One region of the Neobacillus sp. K501 genome, then DNA from elsewhere that is predicted to be linked to it. Evidence: riboswitches for the same ligand, from Rfam matches in the RefSeq annotation. Region 1 holds a riboswitch; each other region holds the start of a gene.

The links. A riboswitch is a leader RNA that binds a small molecule or an ion and turns the genes downstream of it on or off. The one in region 1 is predicted to bind cyclic di-AMP.
Region 2: linked by a shared signal. The riboswitch ahead of ACWM35_RS17165 (APC family permease) and the one ahead of ACWM35_RS13340 (sporulation protein) in region 1 are both predicted to bind cyclic di-AMP.
Region 3: linked by a shared signal. The riboswitch ahead of ACWM35_RS10700 (TrkH family potassium uptake protein) and the one ahead of ACWM35_RS13340 (sporulation protein) in region 1 are both predicted to bind cyclic di-AMP.

The regions. Positions count from the first base shown of each region.
Region 1 is NZ_JBSLYA010000005.1:114,833-119,123, forward strand. Features, by position in the region: gene ACWM35_RS13330 (MerR family transcriptional regulator) at 1-152, opposite strand, end outside; gene ACWM35_RS13335 (Cof-type HAD-IIB family hydrolase) at 329-1,117, opposite strand; cyclic di-AMP (ydaO/yuaA leader) riboswitch at 1,364-1,503, shown strand; gene ACWM35_RS13340 (sporulation protein) at 1,573-1,968, shown strand; gene ACWM35_RS13345 (hypothetical protein) at 2,116-2,493, shown strand; gene ACWM35_RS13350 (aminotransferase class V-fold PLP-dependent enzyme) at 2,601-4,109, shown strand; gene ACWM35_RS13355 (L,D-transpeptidase family protein) at 4,169-4,291, shown strand, end outside.
Region 2 is NZ_JBSLYA010000007.1:275,975-280,265, reverse strand. Features, by position in the region: gene ACWM35_RS17170 (NCS2 family permease) at 1-681, opposite strand, end outside; gene ACWM35_RS17165 (APC family permease) at 819-2,645, opposite strand; cyclic di-AMP (ydaO/yuaA leader) riboswitch at 2,795-2,941, opposite strand; gene ACWM35_RS17160 (bacitracin ABC transporter ATP-binding protein) at 3,061-3,174, shown strand; gene ACWM35_RS17155 (nucleotidyltransferase domain-containing protein) at 3,213-4,004, opposite strand; gene ACWM35_RS17150 (hypothetical protein) at 4,251-4,291, shown strand, end outside.
Region 3 is NZ_JBSLYA010000003.1:571,875-576,165, forward strand. Features, by position in the region: gene ACWM35_RS10695 (DinB family protein) at 386-871, opposite strand; gene ACWM35_RS10700 (TrkH family potassium uptake protein) at 1,210-2,556, opposite strand; cyclic di-AMP (ydaO/yuaA leader) riboswitch at 2,665-2,849, opposite strand; gene ACWM35_RS10705 (hypothetical protein) at 3,012-3,539, opposite strand; gene ACWM35_RS10710 (hypothetical protein) at 3,554-3,793, opposite strand; gene ACWM35_RS10715 (FAD-binding oxidoreductase) at 3,867-4,291, opposite strand, start outside.

The DNA.
Region 1 (4,291 bases):
AAGAGATTTATTTCTAAATCAGAATAAAGTCTTGCTCCTTGTTTTGTCCGGGGAATGATAAGAATTTCCTTTAGATCTTTTTCCCATTTTCTCAGGGTTGCAGGTGGTACATTTATTTTTTTTGAAACTTCCTTTAACGTGAAAGTTTTCATTGTTTTCAGTCCTTTCTATCTAAATTACGATTAAAACATCCATGGATAGTAAATTCACCATAACACACCCAATTTTCCTGCCAGATGACAAAAGCTATCAAAACAAGACGGTTATCTTGGTATACCAACAAAATACAGCAAAAAAGCTATGCAGCTCGCATAGCTTTAGATTCTATTCAGTTGATAATCCCTAACATTTTTAATCCGTGATAGATTCCAGAATCGTTGACCGAAGTGGTTTTATGCTTTGCATACTGAAAAAGATCAGGATGTCCATTTCCCATTGCAAAGCCTTCGCCTACATTCATTAGCATTTCTTTATCATTCATTCCATCGCCAAAGGCAATCGCATATTCCTTTTGTATTCCTAGATGATTTAAAACAAATTGAATCCCCATCCCTTTATTTACTTTATCTCGAATAACATCATAACAATGAAGCATTCCATGGACATGTACTTGGGAAAGATGAATTCCCTCGTCCATTTGGTAATGAGTAATATCCTTTTCTTTCAAATTAACTAAGGTCATACCGAGCACACCGTTTACATCAGATGGAGAAAAATCTTTATTTTGTTTTAAGGAGAATTTTTCAATAAACTCTTTGATGGAAGGATGATTCATATTTGTAAAAGTATTTTTGTCTTTTGTATACATGACGACCTCATGCTTATGTTTTTCAGCAATTGTTAATATATTTCTAACCATCACTGCATTCATAGGCTCCTGAAATAAGTCTTTTCCTTGATAAATCCCATAAGCACCATTGTATCCAATAAAAGAGTGAATATTTAATTCTTTTGCAAGGTCATGTATTTCATGTAACGGTCTTCCAGTAGCTAGAAAAACCTCAATTCCTTTTTCTAGAGCTTGATTGATAGCGGTGATTGTCGATTCCTCAATTGAATCATTTGGTCCAATGATGGTCCCATCAATATCTAAAAATAAAACCTTGTAATCCGACATGGTTGTTTCTCCTTTTTCAGTTGTTATTACCTGTAGTTTATCATTTATTTATAGCTGAAATCCGAGCAAGTAGTTTTATTATTGAAGGATTTTAAGAAGTGGAGCATTTGATACATTTCGTAAGCAATCAATAGTAAAGTCACTATTTAAATGTAAAATCAAGCATTAAGCGGGTTATTTGCGTGAATATCAATCTTTACAAGGATTCAGTATGGAGATAAAATAAGCGTCAGAATGAAATTGAAAAAAATATATCGGCCTAAACTCGAGACTCGAGTACGGAGGAACCAATCTATTGGGGTTAATTCTACAGCGTAGAAAGGATGTAAATGCTCTTTCGCCATCCTACCCGTCAGCTAACTTCGTCGGCTAAAGCGAAGGAGGTCAATAAGACCGCCAAAGTTTATTCTTGTGGGTCTTTTATTTATGCCTATTTTTAAGAAAAAGGTGACGACATGACACTGAAGGATTATTTAATAAAAATGAAAATTGGTTTGCCAAAAACAATCGTCCATCTCGATAAACACGTGTACGAAGCAGGAAGTGTTATCCATGGTACGATTGAAATTACAGGTGGACTGTTGAAAAATAAAATAAAGAGATATGATGTTGATTTAATCTGTAACGATTCAAAAGAGTTAGTAGAGGAAACATTAAATAGTCACTCCGTGTTTTGTTCTCTTGAATGTAGTCCGAACCAGACAGATAAAATTACCTTCTTACTTAATGTCCCTAATGAAATTAAAAATGATGATCATTCGATTGAGTATTCTTTAATGATTAATATTGACCTTGGAAACGCTAATAATATCACGCAAACGGTTCCGATTAGAATCGCTGCAGCTTCGTAATGATCTATTAAACTAGTAAAAACAAGGACCTGCAATGGAATCCTTGTTTTTTTATTGAAGCTGTGAGAATTGTACTAGAGTTTGATATACCATTGTAAACTGCCCGAAATTATTATGTAAACATCCATCGTTATAATAGGAGTAGCAATGAAAATCGAATTTTGGGGCGGTGTCAGGATGGAAGAGTCAATGGTAAAATCTTATTTACAAAAATCATTGGAAGAGTGGAAAGATGATATATCTCAGGTTCTCTCGGAAATTGCCAATGAATATGATGAGGTTGCGCAAGAGTTAAAAGTTTATTCCTATAAATATGGAATTACCAAGCAAGTCATTCAATCTACTGTGAACGAGGAAATTATTGAAAGCATTCGTCAAAGGTATCATAAGCCTTTTGAAGAAAGCTATAATCAACTAAAGGAATACATAAAGGACTTAGAGGAAAAACGGCGTGTTTTTCAAATGTTTATTCAAAAGATAGATGAAGTAAATCGAAAAGAATCTGCAAAGGTAACGGCATCCTAAACAGTCTGATCATCATTTTGATCAGGCTGTTTTTTTGTGGAGAAAAACCATATGAAAGATTGTTTGCATATATTAATTAGCAGGATTCGAACGAGAGGTGAAGTCCCATGATAACTGCACGAATCGGTAGTAGTACTTATCGGTTGTCTGATAATTTAGAGGATTATTTTCAAAAGTTCCGGTCTCAGGTGATTGGTATCCATCAAGAATTTGAATCGCCATTCGGAAAAAAAACAATCATTTATGCTGATTGGACGGCAAGCGGCAGACTCTATAAACCAATCGAGGAAAGAATCTCAGAGGTTTTTGGACCTTATATGGCAAATACCCATACCGAATCAAATGTCACCAGTCAGATGATGACAGGGATCTATCATCAAGCAAGAAAAATCATTAAAGAACATGTGAATGCAAATGAACAGGATGCCCTGATACTAGATGGTTTTGGGATGACCTCTGTTATGAACAAATTTCAGCGTATCTTAGGTTTAAGAGTCCCTGAACAGTGGAAGGAGCAAATAATTGGATCCATCAAAGAATGGGAAAGACCCATCGTTTTTATTAGTCATATGGAGCATCATTCCAATCAAACTTCGTGGCTTGAAACGATTGCGGAAGTTGAAATCATTCCTCCTAATCGTAATGGTCTGCTGGATTTACAACACTTAGAATACCTCTTGGAAAAATATCAACATCGGAAGATTAAAATTGGCTCGGTTACCGCATGCTCTAACGTCACAGGTATCCAAACTCCTTATTATCAAATGGCAAAATTGATGCACAAATATGGAGGAATTTGTATCGTTGATTTCGCAGCCTCAGCCCCGTATATAACGATGAATATGCATCCGAAGGATCCAAACGAGAAGCTTGATGCGATTGTTTTTTCACCACATAAATTTTTAGGAGGACCTGGTTCAAGCGGAGTGCTCGTGTTTGATAAACGGTTGTATGTCAATCAGATTCCAGATCAACCGGGCGGCGGGACGGTAACATGGACAAATCCATGGGGCGAACACCAATACTTTCAAGATGTCGAATTGCGTGAGGATGGAGGGACCCCGGGTATTCTCCAAGCTGTTCGTACTGCACTATGTATCAATCTAAAAGATGAAATGGGAGTCAGGAATATTTTAAAAAGGGAGACTGAATTGTTAAGCATACTTTTATCAGGCTTAGAAAAAATTCCAAAGCTGAAGCTATTGGAAAGTCGGGTTAAAAGTCGTCTCGGAATCGTTTCTTTTCAAATCGAAGGAATTCCATATAATTTACTTGTCCGCTTATTAAATGATCATTATGGCTTCCAGGTCCGTGGTGGCTGCTCGTGTGCTGGCACATATGGTCATTATTTACTGAACATCGATCAGCAAACTTCAAAGCAAATCATGGAAAAAGTAAATCAGGGTGAATTGTCAGAAAAACCTGGCTGGGTCAGATTCTCGATTCATCCGATAATGAAAAATCAAGAAATTCTTATGTTTGTTAGGGCGATAAAGGAGATTACAGAGAATATCGAGGAATGGAAAAAGGAATACGTATACGACCCAAACAGCAATGACTATTTTTACGTTCACCAAGTTAGAGAGGATATGCGCCGATTGTTTCACCTAGAGTAATAATTAGGAAACGGCTCTTATGTCCCATCATATGCTAGTAGGAAAAAAGGTGGGATCTCATGATTCACATTGTGAAACCCGGAGATACATTATATCAACTTTCCCTCGATTATCGGGTCAGCCTGCGCCGCCTCTATGCTGCCAATCCAGGCATTAACCATCAGCAATTATATATTGGACAA
Region 2 (4,291 bases), on a different contig from region 1:
ACTGATAATCATTCCCTCAGGAAGAGAAGGGAGAGAAACGAAACCTTGATCAAAGGAAAGTTGATTTGTAAAAAAGGCAATCAGTGCGGTAATAATCATTCCCAAAAATAATGAACCATTGATTCTTAGTGCCATTAAGATAAGTGTGACGGCCAGTCCAACAATGGCAAGCCATGCAGAAGGGGCACGAAGATCTCCCAAACCAACAAGGTTGGTAGGGTGAGCTGTAATAATATGAGTAAGTCTGAGGCCGATAAACGCAATGAATAATCCAATTCCCGCAGTTATGCCATGCTTCAGGTTTTCAGGAATCGCATCAATTAATTTTTCCCGGAAAGGTGTTAATGACAATATTACAAAGATGATGCCGGCAACGAAAACAGCAGCAAAGGCTGTTTCATAGGCAATATTTTGGTGGCCACCGACGACTGAGTAGGCGAAGTAGGCGTTAAGTCCCATTCCTGGTGCAATCGCAATGGGGTAATTGGCAAACAAGGCCATCCAAAGTGTTCCGATAACGGCTGAGATGATGGTTGCCGTGAAAACTTGCTCGAATGGTACACCAGCATCTGCTAAAATAACTGGGTTTACCACGACAATGTAAACCATTGTAAAGAAGGTAGTGATACCGGCAAGCAGTTCTGTTTTTGTATTAGTATGGTTCTCTTTGAGTTTAAACATGGTTTTCCTCCAAAACACGAACGTTTTTTAATAACTTAATAATAATATTCGTTTTCTATTGTTTTTTCAAGAGGGAATTATTTTATTTATACAAAAAAAGCATCCCATAATATAGGGATGCCACAAAATAGCTTATATTATTTTTTTAAGTGATAAGGAACCGTCGTGACGACTACGTTTCTTCGATACAGCAATAAGGTGCGAATCAGGACCCCAGATTGGTTATGAAGAATATTATGCCAGCCTTTTTTAGGAATAAATTGTGGGATGACCACTGTGACTTTGTAGTTGGATTCACTCGCCTTATGTTCCACAATATCAATAAATTTCGTCAGCGGGTTAATGATACTTCTATAGTGAGAATGCAATGTCACAAGTCGTACATCCGGCTGCCACTTCTTCCATTTTTCCTCAAACTTTTGCTCCTCTTCTCGATCAAAGGCAACGTATACGGCAATAATTTGATCTGGGGAAAGGGATTTAGCATAATTTATTGTGTTTTCTACGACATGAGTAATACCAGCAACAGGTACTAGGATGACATTCCCTTCAATCGGTACAGCCGGCTCACATGTAGTAATCCGGAGTTGGTCGCCAACCGCATCATAATGCTTTTTGATCCGGTGAAAAACAAAGATAATAATTGGTAAGAAAATTAAAATCGACCATACCTGCGAGAATTTTGTTAAAAAGAACATTAATGTAACGATAAAGCTAATCAAGGCTCCCGTTGTATTGATGATAAATTTTGGAATCCAACCGGTTGGTTTTTCTCTAAGCCATTTCACCATCATTCCTGTTTGCGACAATGTAAATGGAACAAACACGCCGACTGCGTAAAGAGGAATAAGATGCTCTGTTTCTGCATGAAAAGCAAGGATCAGTAAAATCGATGAAATTCCAAGGATAATGATTCCATTTGAGTACCCTAATCGGTCCCCGCGAATAAGGAACATCCTTGGAATAAACTTATCTTTAGCAAGATTAACCGCCAGCAATGGGAAGGCAGAATATCCAGTATTAGCAGCAAGAATTAAGATTAAGGCTGTTGTTCCTTGAATAAAGAAGTACATAAAGTTTCGTCCGAAAACTTCCTCTGCAATTTGTGATACCACCGTTACCTCAGCTCTCGGCGAGATGCCATAAAAATAAGCTAACGTAACGATTCCTGAAAAAAGGATCGCAAGCAATAAGCCCATCATCATTAATGTTTTAGCGGCATTGTTAGGAGCTGGATCCTTGAAGTTAGGAATCGCATTGGATATAGCTTCAACTCCAGTTAAGGCAGAGCTTCCAGAAGCAAACGCCCTTAAAAGGATAAACAGGCTGATTCCAGCCACAGGTGTACCAATTGGTGTATGCAGTTCAGGTGTCACTTGTCCGGTAGCAATATTGTAGATACCAACACCAATTAAAATAAACAAGGCTAATACGAATAAGTATACCGGATAGGCTAATATCGAAGCTGACTCCGTTACACCTCTTAGATTTAATATTGTAATAAGAATAACAAATACTATCGCAATTTCGACATTAAAGCCATGTAAATTAGGAAAAGCGGAGGTAATTGCATCCGTACCAGCCGACACACTTACCGCAACAGTAAGGATATAGTCAACCAATAATGAGCCCCCAGCAATTAAGCCTGGATTAACTCCTAGATTACTTTTAGATACTACATAAGCTCCGCCTCCGTGTGGATAAGCAAAGATAATTTGGCGATATGACAATATTAGAGCTGTTAATAGTATCAATACACCTATTGCGATAGGGACGGAATACCAAAAGGCTGCTGCTCCTAATGTAACCAACACGATTAGTATTTGTTCAGGACCATAGGCCACTGATGATAACGCATCAGAAGAAAGAATTGCTAATGCTTTCGTTTTATTAATTTTTTGTTCCCCTAATTCATGGGATTTCAAAGGTCTTCCAATTAAAAACCTTTTAATGGCTGAAACCATTATAAATACACCGCCTGCTAGTTATGTTTGTTAGTTATGTTTCCCAAAAAAGTCTAAAAGAGATTAATTTCAGGAATAAAAAAAGTGCCTACAAGTCATCAGTAAATAGACCTGTAGACACATTATTTTTCAAGCGTCACAAGCTCCACCTTCCTTCTCATATAACGCTTACGAGGTTAGCTGTCGGATTCGGACCATTGAGTAGCCCTACCTTAAAAAGGATTCACCCCTGGATTATAAAAAATAATCCGCGTAAATGGTTCCCCCGTACCGTATGGTTTCAGCGATTTAGAAATTTGAAACTGTGATTATATTACTCCTGTATTCTCAAAAAGTAAATGAATTTTTTATGAAAGAATAAAACTTATGAAAAAGGACATGTTGATGATGTATTAAATACGAAAGGAAAATGAATATGACGAAAGAAAATCGTCCGTTATTATCTGATGAATTTTTAGATGAAATAACAGAGGAAATTAATCAACTATATGGGGAGCCCCATGAAGAACAATCGGAAGAAAAGGATTAAAGAGGAAATCATGCTCGATTTCCTCTTTTTATTTATGGTTACCATACTTCATTCAAGGTTTCTCTGAATAATTGGTTCAAACGTTCGGTTGGATTAGAAATGTCCATCTTAATTTCTTTTGCATAATCCTCTAAATGCTGTATTTCCTCATTTAAAAATTGATTGATCACGACAACCTTAGGCTCTAGGTTTAGCTCTTCTCCTGCAATTTTCCGTTCTAATAACGTTTGAATGGCCATTTTTAGATCGCCTGCTTGGAGGATATCTCCGAGCAAATCTGTAAAATCGACTGGAGGAATAGTTGAATATTTTTCAATCCATTTGGCTGCAAGAATCGGCCGGAGGACATAGAAATATTTTTTTATTTTGACTTCCTCACGTTGTAAATAGTCCCTATAGTTGCCTTTGGCCATATTTAAATAATGATAGATACACGAAGGTGGAGCAAAGATGTCGGTTGCCAATTCTTTTAATTTTTCAATCGTCGAGTATTCCTGATAATAAATAATATCCGAATGCAGCCATTCCAACAGCGGTGGGTTTGATTTGCGAAATAGCTTTAACGCCTTCGTCAATTCCCAACCGCTTACATCTAAAAGGTCATCCATCGGGATTGAAATTTTATCATGCTTCGGAACCTCAATCACATCGCGCATCTGGTCAATCGAAAGATACCAGTCCGTTTTATGGACATAAATGAATCTGACATCATAATCACTGTCTTTTGATGGGAAGCCCCAGGCTCGGCTGCCGGATTCACAGGCAAATAGAATTTTCACTTCATACTCGAGTTCAATTTGTTTAAGTACTTCTAGAATATGTTCTCTCATTGAAAAACCCCCTGTATATTCAATATCTTTATTATGGGTGAAACCAAAAAAAATTGCCCCATAAAGTTTTCTTCCTACAGGAATGTAAATGAAAACAAAATATCACGATAATCCAACATGAAACATGTTCAGATCAAGGATCTGAGAATAACGCACTAGTTATTGAATATATAAACAATAAGGGGTTATGCCTGTCGCCACAGTACATGGCGCTTGCGCAATTCTGATTAACGGGAGGTGTTGATGTTGTTATCTAGGCAATTAATCATCTATTTCTTGTTATGCTT
Region 3 (4,291 bases), on a different contig from region 1:
TACCTAAGTGGTTTAAATTTGTTTTAATGTTTTTATTTGTACCTACACTTCAGAAAGCAACTCATTATAATCTTGTGCTTAATTGATCTTAGCATTAAATTCAATTTACCTGGTATCAATATGTCTATACTCACTATATGACCAGATTTTTAAAAAAAGCTAATGACGATTGTTCAACTAAACTCCCCTTTTGTTCAATAAGAAAAGGCCACCAATTTGGCAGCCAGATCTTCGAGTAACGCCCCCATTTGTTTAAGTACAATACTTCACAAACCCTTTTTGCTCCACAAAACAGTCCTGAAATTGCCAATGGAAAAGGCGATGCCACTTTAGAGCATCGCATCGGTTAATGAACAGAAACTAAATAAATTAATATCTATTTGAATTATTTTTTCGAATAAGAGGAAAGCCCCCGACCGATAAGGTTTGCAGAAATGGGCTTTCTTCCCAATTCTCTTGCCCAAATTGATAATTGTCCTATATGGTGAATTTCGTGAGCAATGGCATGTCGCATAACTTCACCCCAAGTATCCGTTACAATTCTTCCATCTGGCAGGGTATCGTAAAATAATTGATTTTCCATACTAGCATCCCAGTTGTTCACAAAGTTCTCTACTTCTAAATGAAATTCTGCGTCCAATTTTCGAACCTTGTTCAAGCTTTTATAATTATCGAAACTCTCCTGAAAGTCAGTTTTACCCTGTAAGATACGTATCCAACTCCACTCGACGTCAACAATGTGGAAAAGTGTTTGCAATATACTTCCCATTCCACCCGTTCGTTTTTGCAAAAGCTCTTCTTCACTTAACTCTTCACACCAACGATACCAGTCTTCTCTTACCATCCAGTTATATCTAAAAAGTGTTTGCAATAAAACCCCTCCGCAATAAGAAAATAAATTAACCGTAAAATATACTTTAGGAATATTAAAAAACCTTATTTAGTATTACAAATTCAACAGACAAAGTATAAATTCCTTGTTCAACTAAACTCCTTTAGTTCAAGAAGAAAAAGCCACCGAAATGGTAGCTTGATCTTAAAGGTGTTGAGTAGAAGGGCAGAGTCTATGGACTTATAACTCAACAAAAAGGCCGTTAATCCTGCATGGATTTACGCCCTCGTTACTATAAGCTTTTCTGGGTCACCTGAAGACCAGCCCAATTGTTATCGTTGAGGGACTGCCACTGCAGTCCCTTCCTTCGTTTTTCCCTAGCCAATTAATATTTTTTCCTCCGCATATCTCACCTTGGCTTCTTTTCGATTATATAAAAGCGCAAAAGCCATGGTTAAAGGTCCAAGCCTACCAATAAACATCATAATGGTAATCAAAACTCTGCCAAAAGTAGATAGTTCGGGAGTGAAATTTGCAGACAAACCTACTGTACCAGCAGCTGAAATCGTTTCAAATAGAAGTATACTCATATCAGCATCTTCGGAAAAAGTTAATAGGAAGAAGATGAGGAAGATAAAAAACATCCCTGCCACAACAATCGATAATGATTTATTAACCAATTCCCACGAAATTCTCCTTTTAAAAATATTTACTTCATTTCGATTCGTAATCACAGCCCAAAAAGCGAAAATGATGATGGCGAAAGTTGTGACTTTAATACCGCCTCCAGTAGACCCTGAAGATGCACCAATAAACATTAAAGCCATCATGAATACAAGGGATGAAAGGTTCATCGCCCCAATATCAATCGTATTAAAGCCTGCAGTCCTTGTTACAACGCCTTGAAAGTATGATGCCCATAGCTTATCTCCGAACTGCATATTTCCAATAGTAGCTGGATTGCTAAATTCTGAGAGCAAAATGACTAAGGGTCCTAAGATGTTTAATATGAGTGTCATAAGTAGTGCCACTTTTGAATGTAAGGATAATTTTCGAATGGATTTTTTAAAAAAGAGATCGAGAATTACTGTAAAACCAATACCTCCCGTTATAAAAAGGAAGGTGATCATTATATTTACAGTGGGATCACTTACCCATTTACTCAGATTGTCCGGTTCAAGACCAAACCCAGCATTATTAAAAGCAGAGATCGAATGGAATATTCCATAGTAAATGGCTTTCGTCAGCGGCATTTCAAATGACCAACGAATGGCTAAAACAGCTGCACCCAATAGTTCCACAATAAAAGTGATGAAAATGATCCGTTTTACCAGGCTAACAACTCCCGCAAGAGAAAAAACATTTAATGATTCTTGAAGTAATAAACGTTCCTTTAGTCCAATCTTTTTACCCAGAATAATAAACATAAATATTCCTGTGGTCATAAATCCCCAACCACCAATTTGAATCAAACATAGCAGAACGATTTCTCCAAATAATGTAAAAGTAGTTCCCGTATCTACTACCGCCAAACCTGTTACACAAACCGCAGAGGTCGCCTCAAATAAAGCATCAACGAAACTAAGTCCACGTCCCTCTTCATGTGTGGCTATTGGTAGCATAAAGAGTAACGTACCTAATAATATTAGGCTTCCGAAACCAATAACAAGTATTTGGGCAGGATGCAATTTAATTAAATTCCCATTTCTTTTTAACAACTTCAAAATAGACTCTCCTTTTTTATTAAATAATTTTAAAAGGAAAAAACCACGAAGAGAATATCTCTACGTGGCTACTTTTTGCATGATAAAAAATATGCCAAAACACGATGATTGATGTCTCTTCAAACGCTTACGAGGTTAGCTGTCGGACTCGGATCTGAATGTAACCCTACCAAGAAAGAATGCGTAAAACATCTTTTCTTAAGATTCACCCCAAGACAATAGTTTATGAGTGATTTTAACTATTGCCAAGTTGGTTCCCCCGTTTCCTAAACGGAATTAAGCGATAATAATATATTTTTTATGAAGAAATCTTACTCCCAATCATACCTATTTGTAAAGAAATAATTTAAAATGCACCCATTAATTAAAAGTAACTGAATAAAATACTGCAAAAATCCTTAAATCTCCCCCAACTTATTATTCTAATTATATATAAATCCCTTCTTCTCCCTATTTTAATCGGTGCTATCCTTCTTTTTCACAAAAAGAAGAAATCCCAGCCCGCAAAGCAATAATATAACCCCGAAGGCCGTAATGAAGACTAACGGGGAGATGATTTTTATAAATGAGAGCCCTACCATGATGACCCCTACAAGAAGATAGTGATGGATGGCGTGTAACCGAAAGGTATGCTGCTCGATATGCCAGGCGTGATGGTAACCTTGCAAGAATCCGAGACAGACCTGAAAAAGCAGAGCCATATAAGGAAAAGTTTCGAATGAAGTTCTTAAATTGCCTACGAATAGATAAACACAACCCATCCCAAGGTAAACAAATGCGATTGAGGAATGCTGCGTAGGCTTCTTTCCAGCTTGGTGGATTCGATATCCAAAGGCCGCACTAAAAGAAAAAGCAGCAAACAACCAAGTAAATAAAGTAAAGGTCAAGGAGGCTTCTTTTAACCAAAGGATATAATAGGGAAATATCACAACCTGACCGACCGAAACTACCAAAGGGACATAACGTTCACGCAATAATTTCATCCTAGGCTCCATCCTTAAAAGTAATTTTCATAAAAGATGTTTCGAAAAACACCATTGGGATCTCTTTTTAATTTTTCTTCAAGAAACGTCTCCCAGTTTGGATAAGCCGTACGAAACTGCTCCTTTGTTTGATAAGGATAATACGGGAGATAATAGGTCCCTCTGTGCTTCAGAGTCAAATCTGTCCACTCTTGAATCATGACTTTCGCATCCTCAATCTCTTTATCTTTTAAACCATGTTGGATTAAAATCACGAGTCCCAACATATCTTCATTGGCATAATTTAAAGAAGTGTAATCGTCCTTTACCGAATAACGAACGGTGATGTTATGAATTTAAAAAATCTTCCTCTTTATCATTTGCGGGGAGAATTTTCTTTAAGTCTCGAATATATTCATCAAATCGATCGACTGGAATGAAGAACTCCTGCAGCACTTCTACCCGGCCAGGTTGAGTGAATTCCATAAAGGCAGAATTTCCACGCATGACATTATTGCGGGTTACCTCTTCTCCCTCGAGGGACTTCATCAGCCTTTTTTGATTTTCCCAGAAAAGATCTTCCAATCCCCCGCCTTGTCGGCCAATATCCAGTGCCAGCTTGCCAATCCGGGCACCATGTTCTTGTTTTAGCGGTGTTTGATGATCCTCTTTTCCAGTGTTCTTGTAATCTATTACATACATTTCGTTCAAAAATGATTTCGGGGCCACACTGACTCTCGCATAATGCATCGCTGCCTCCTCTTCCCTCAGCA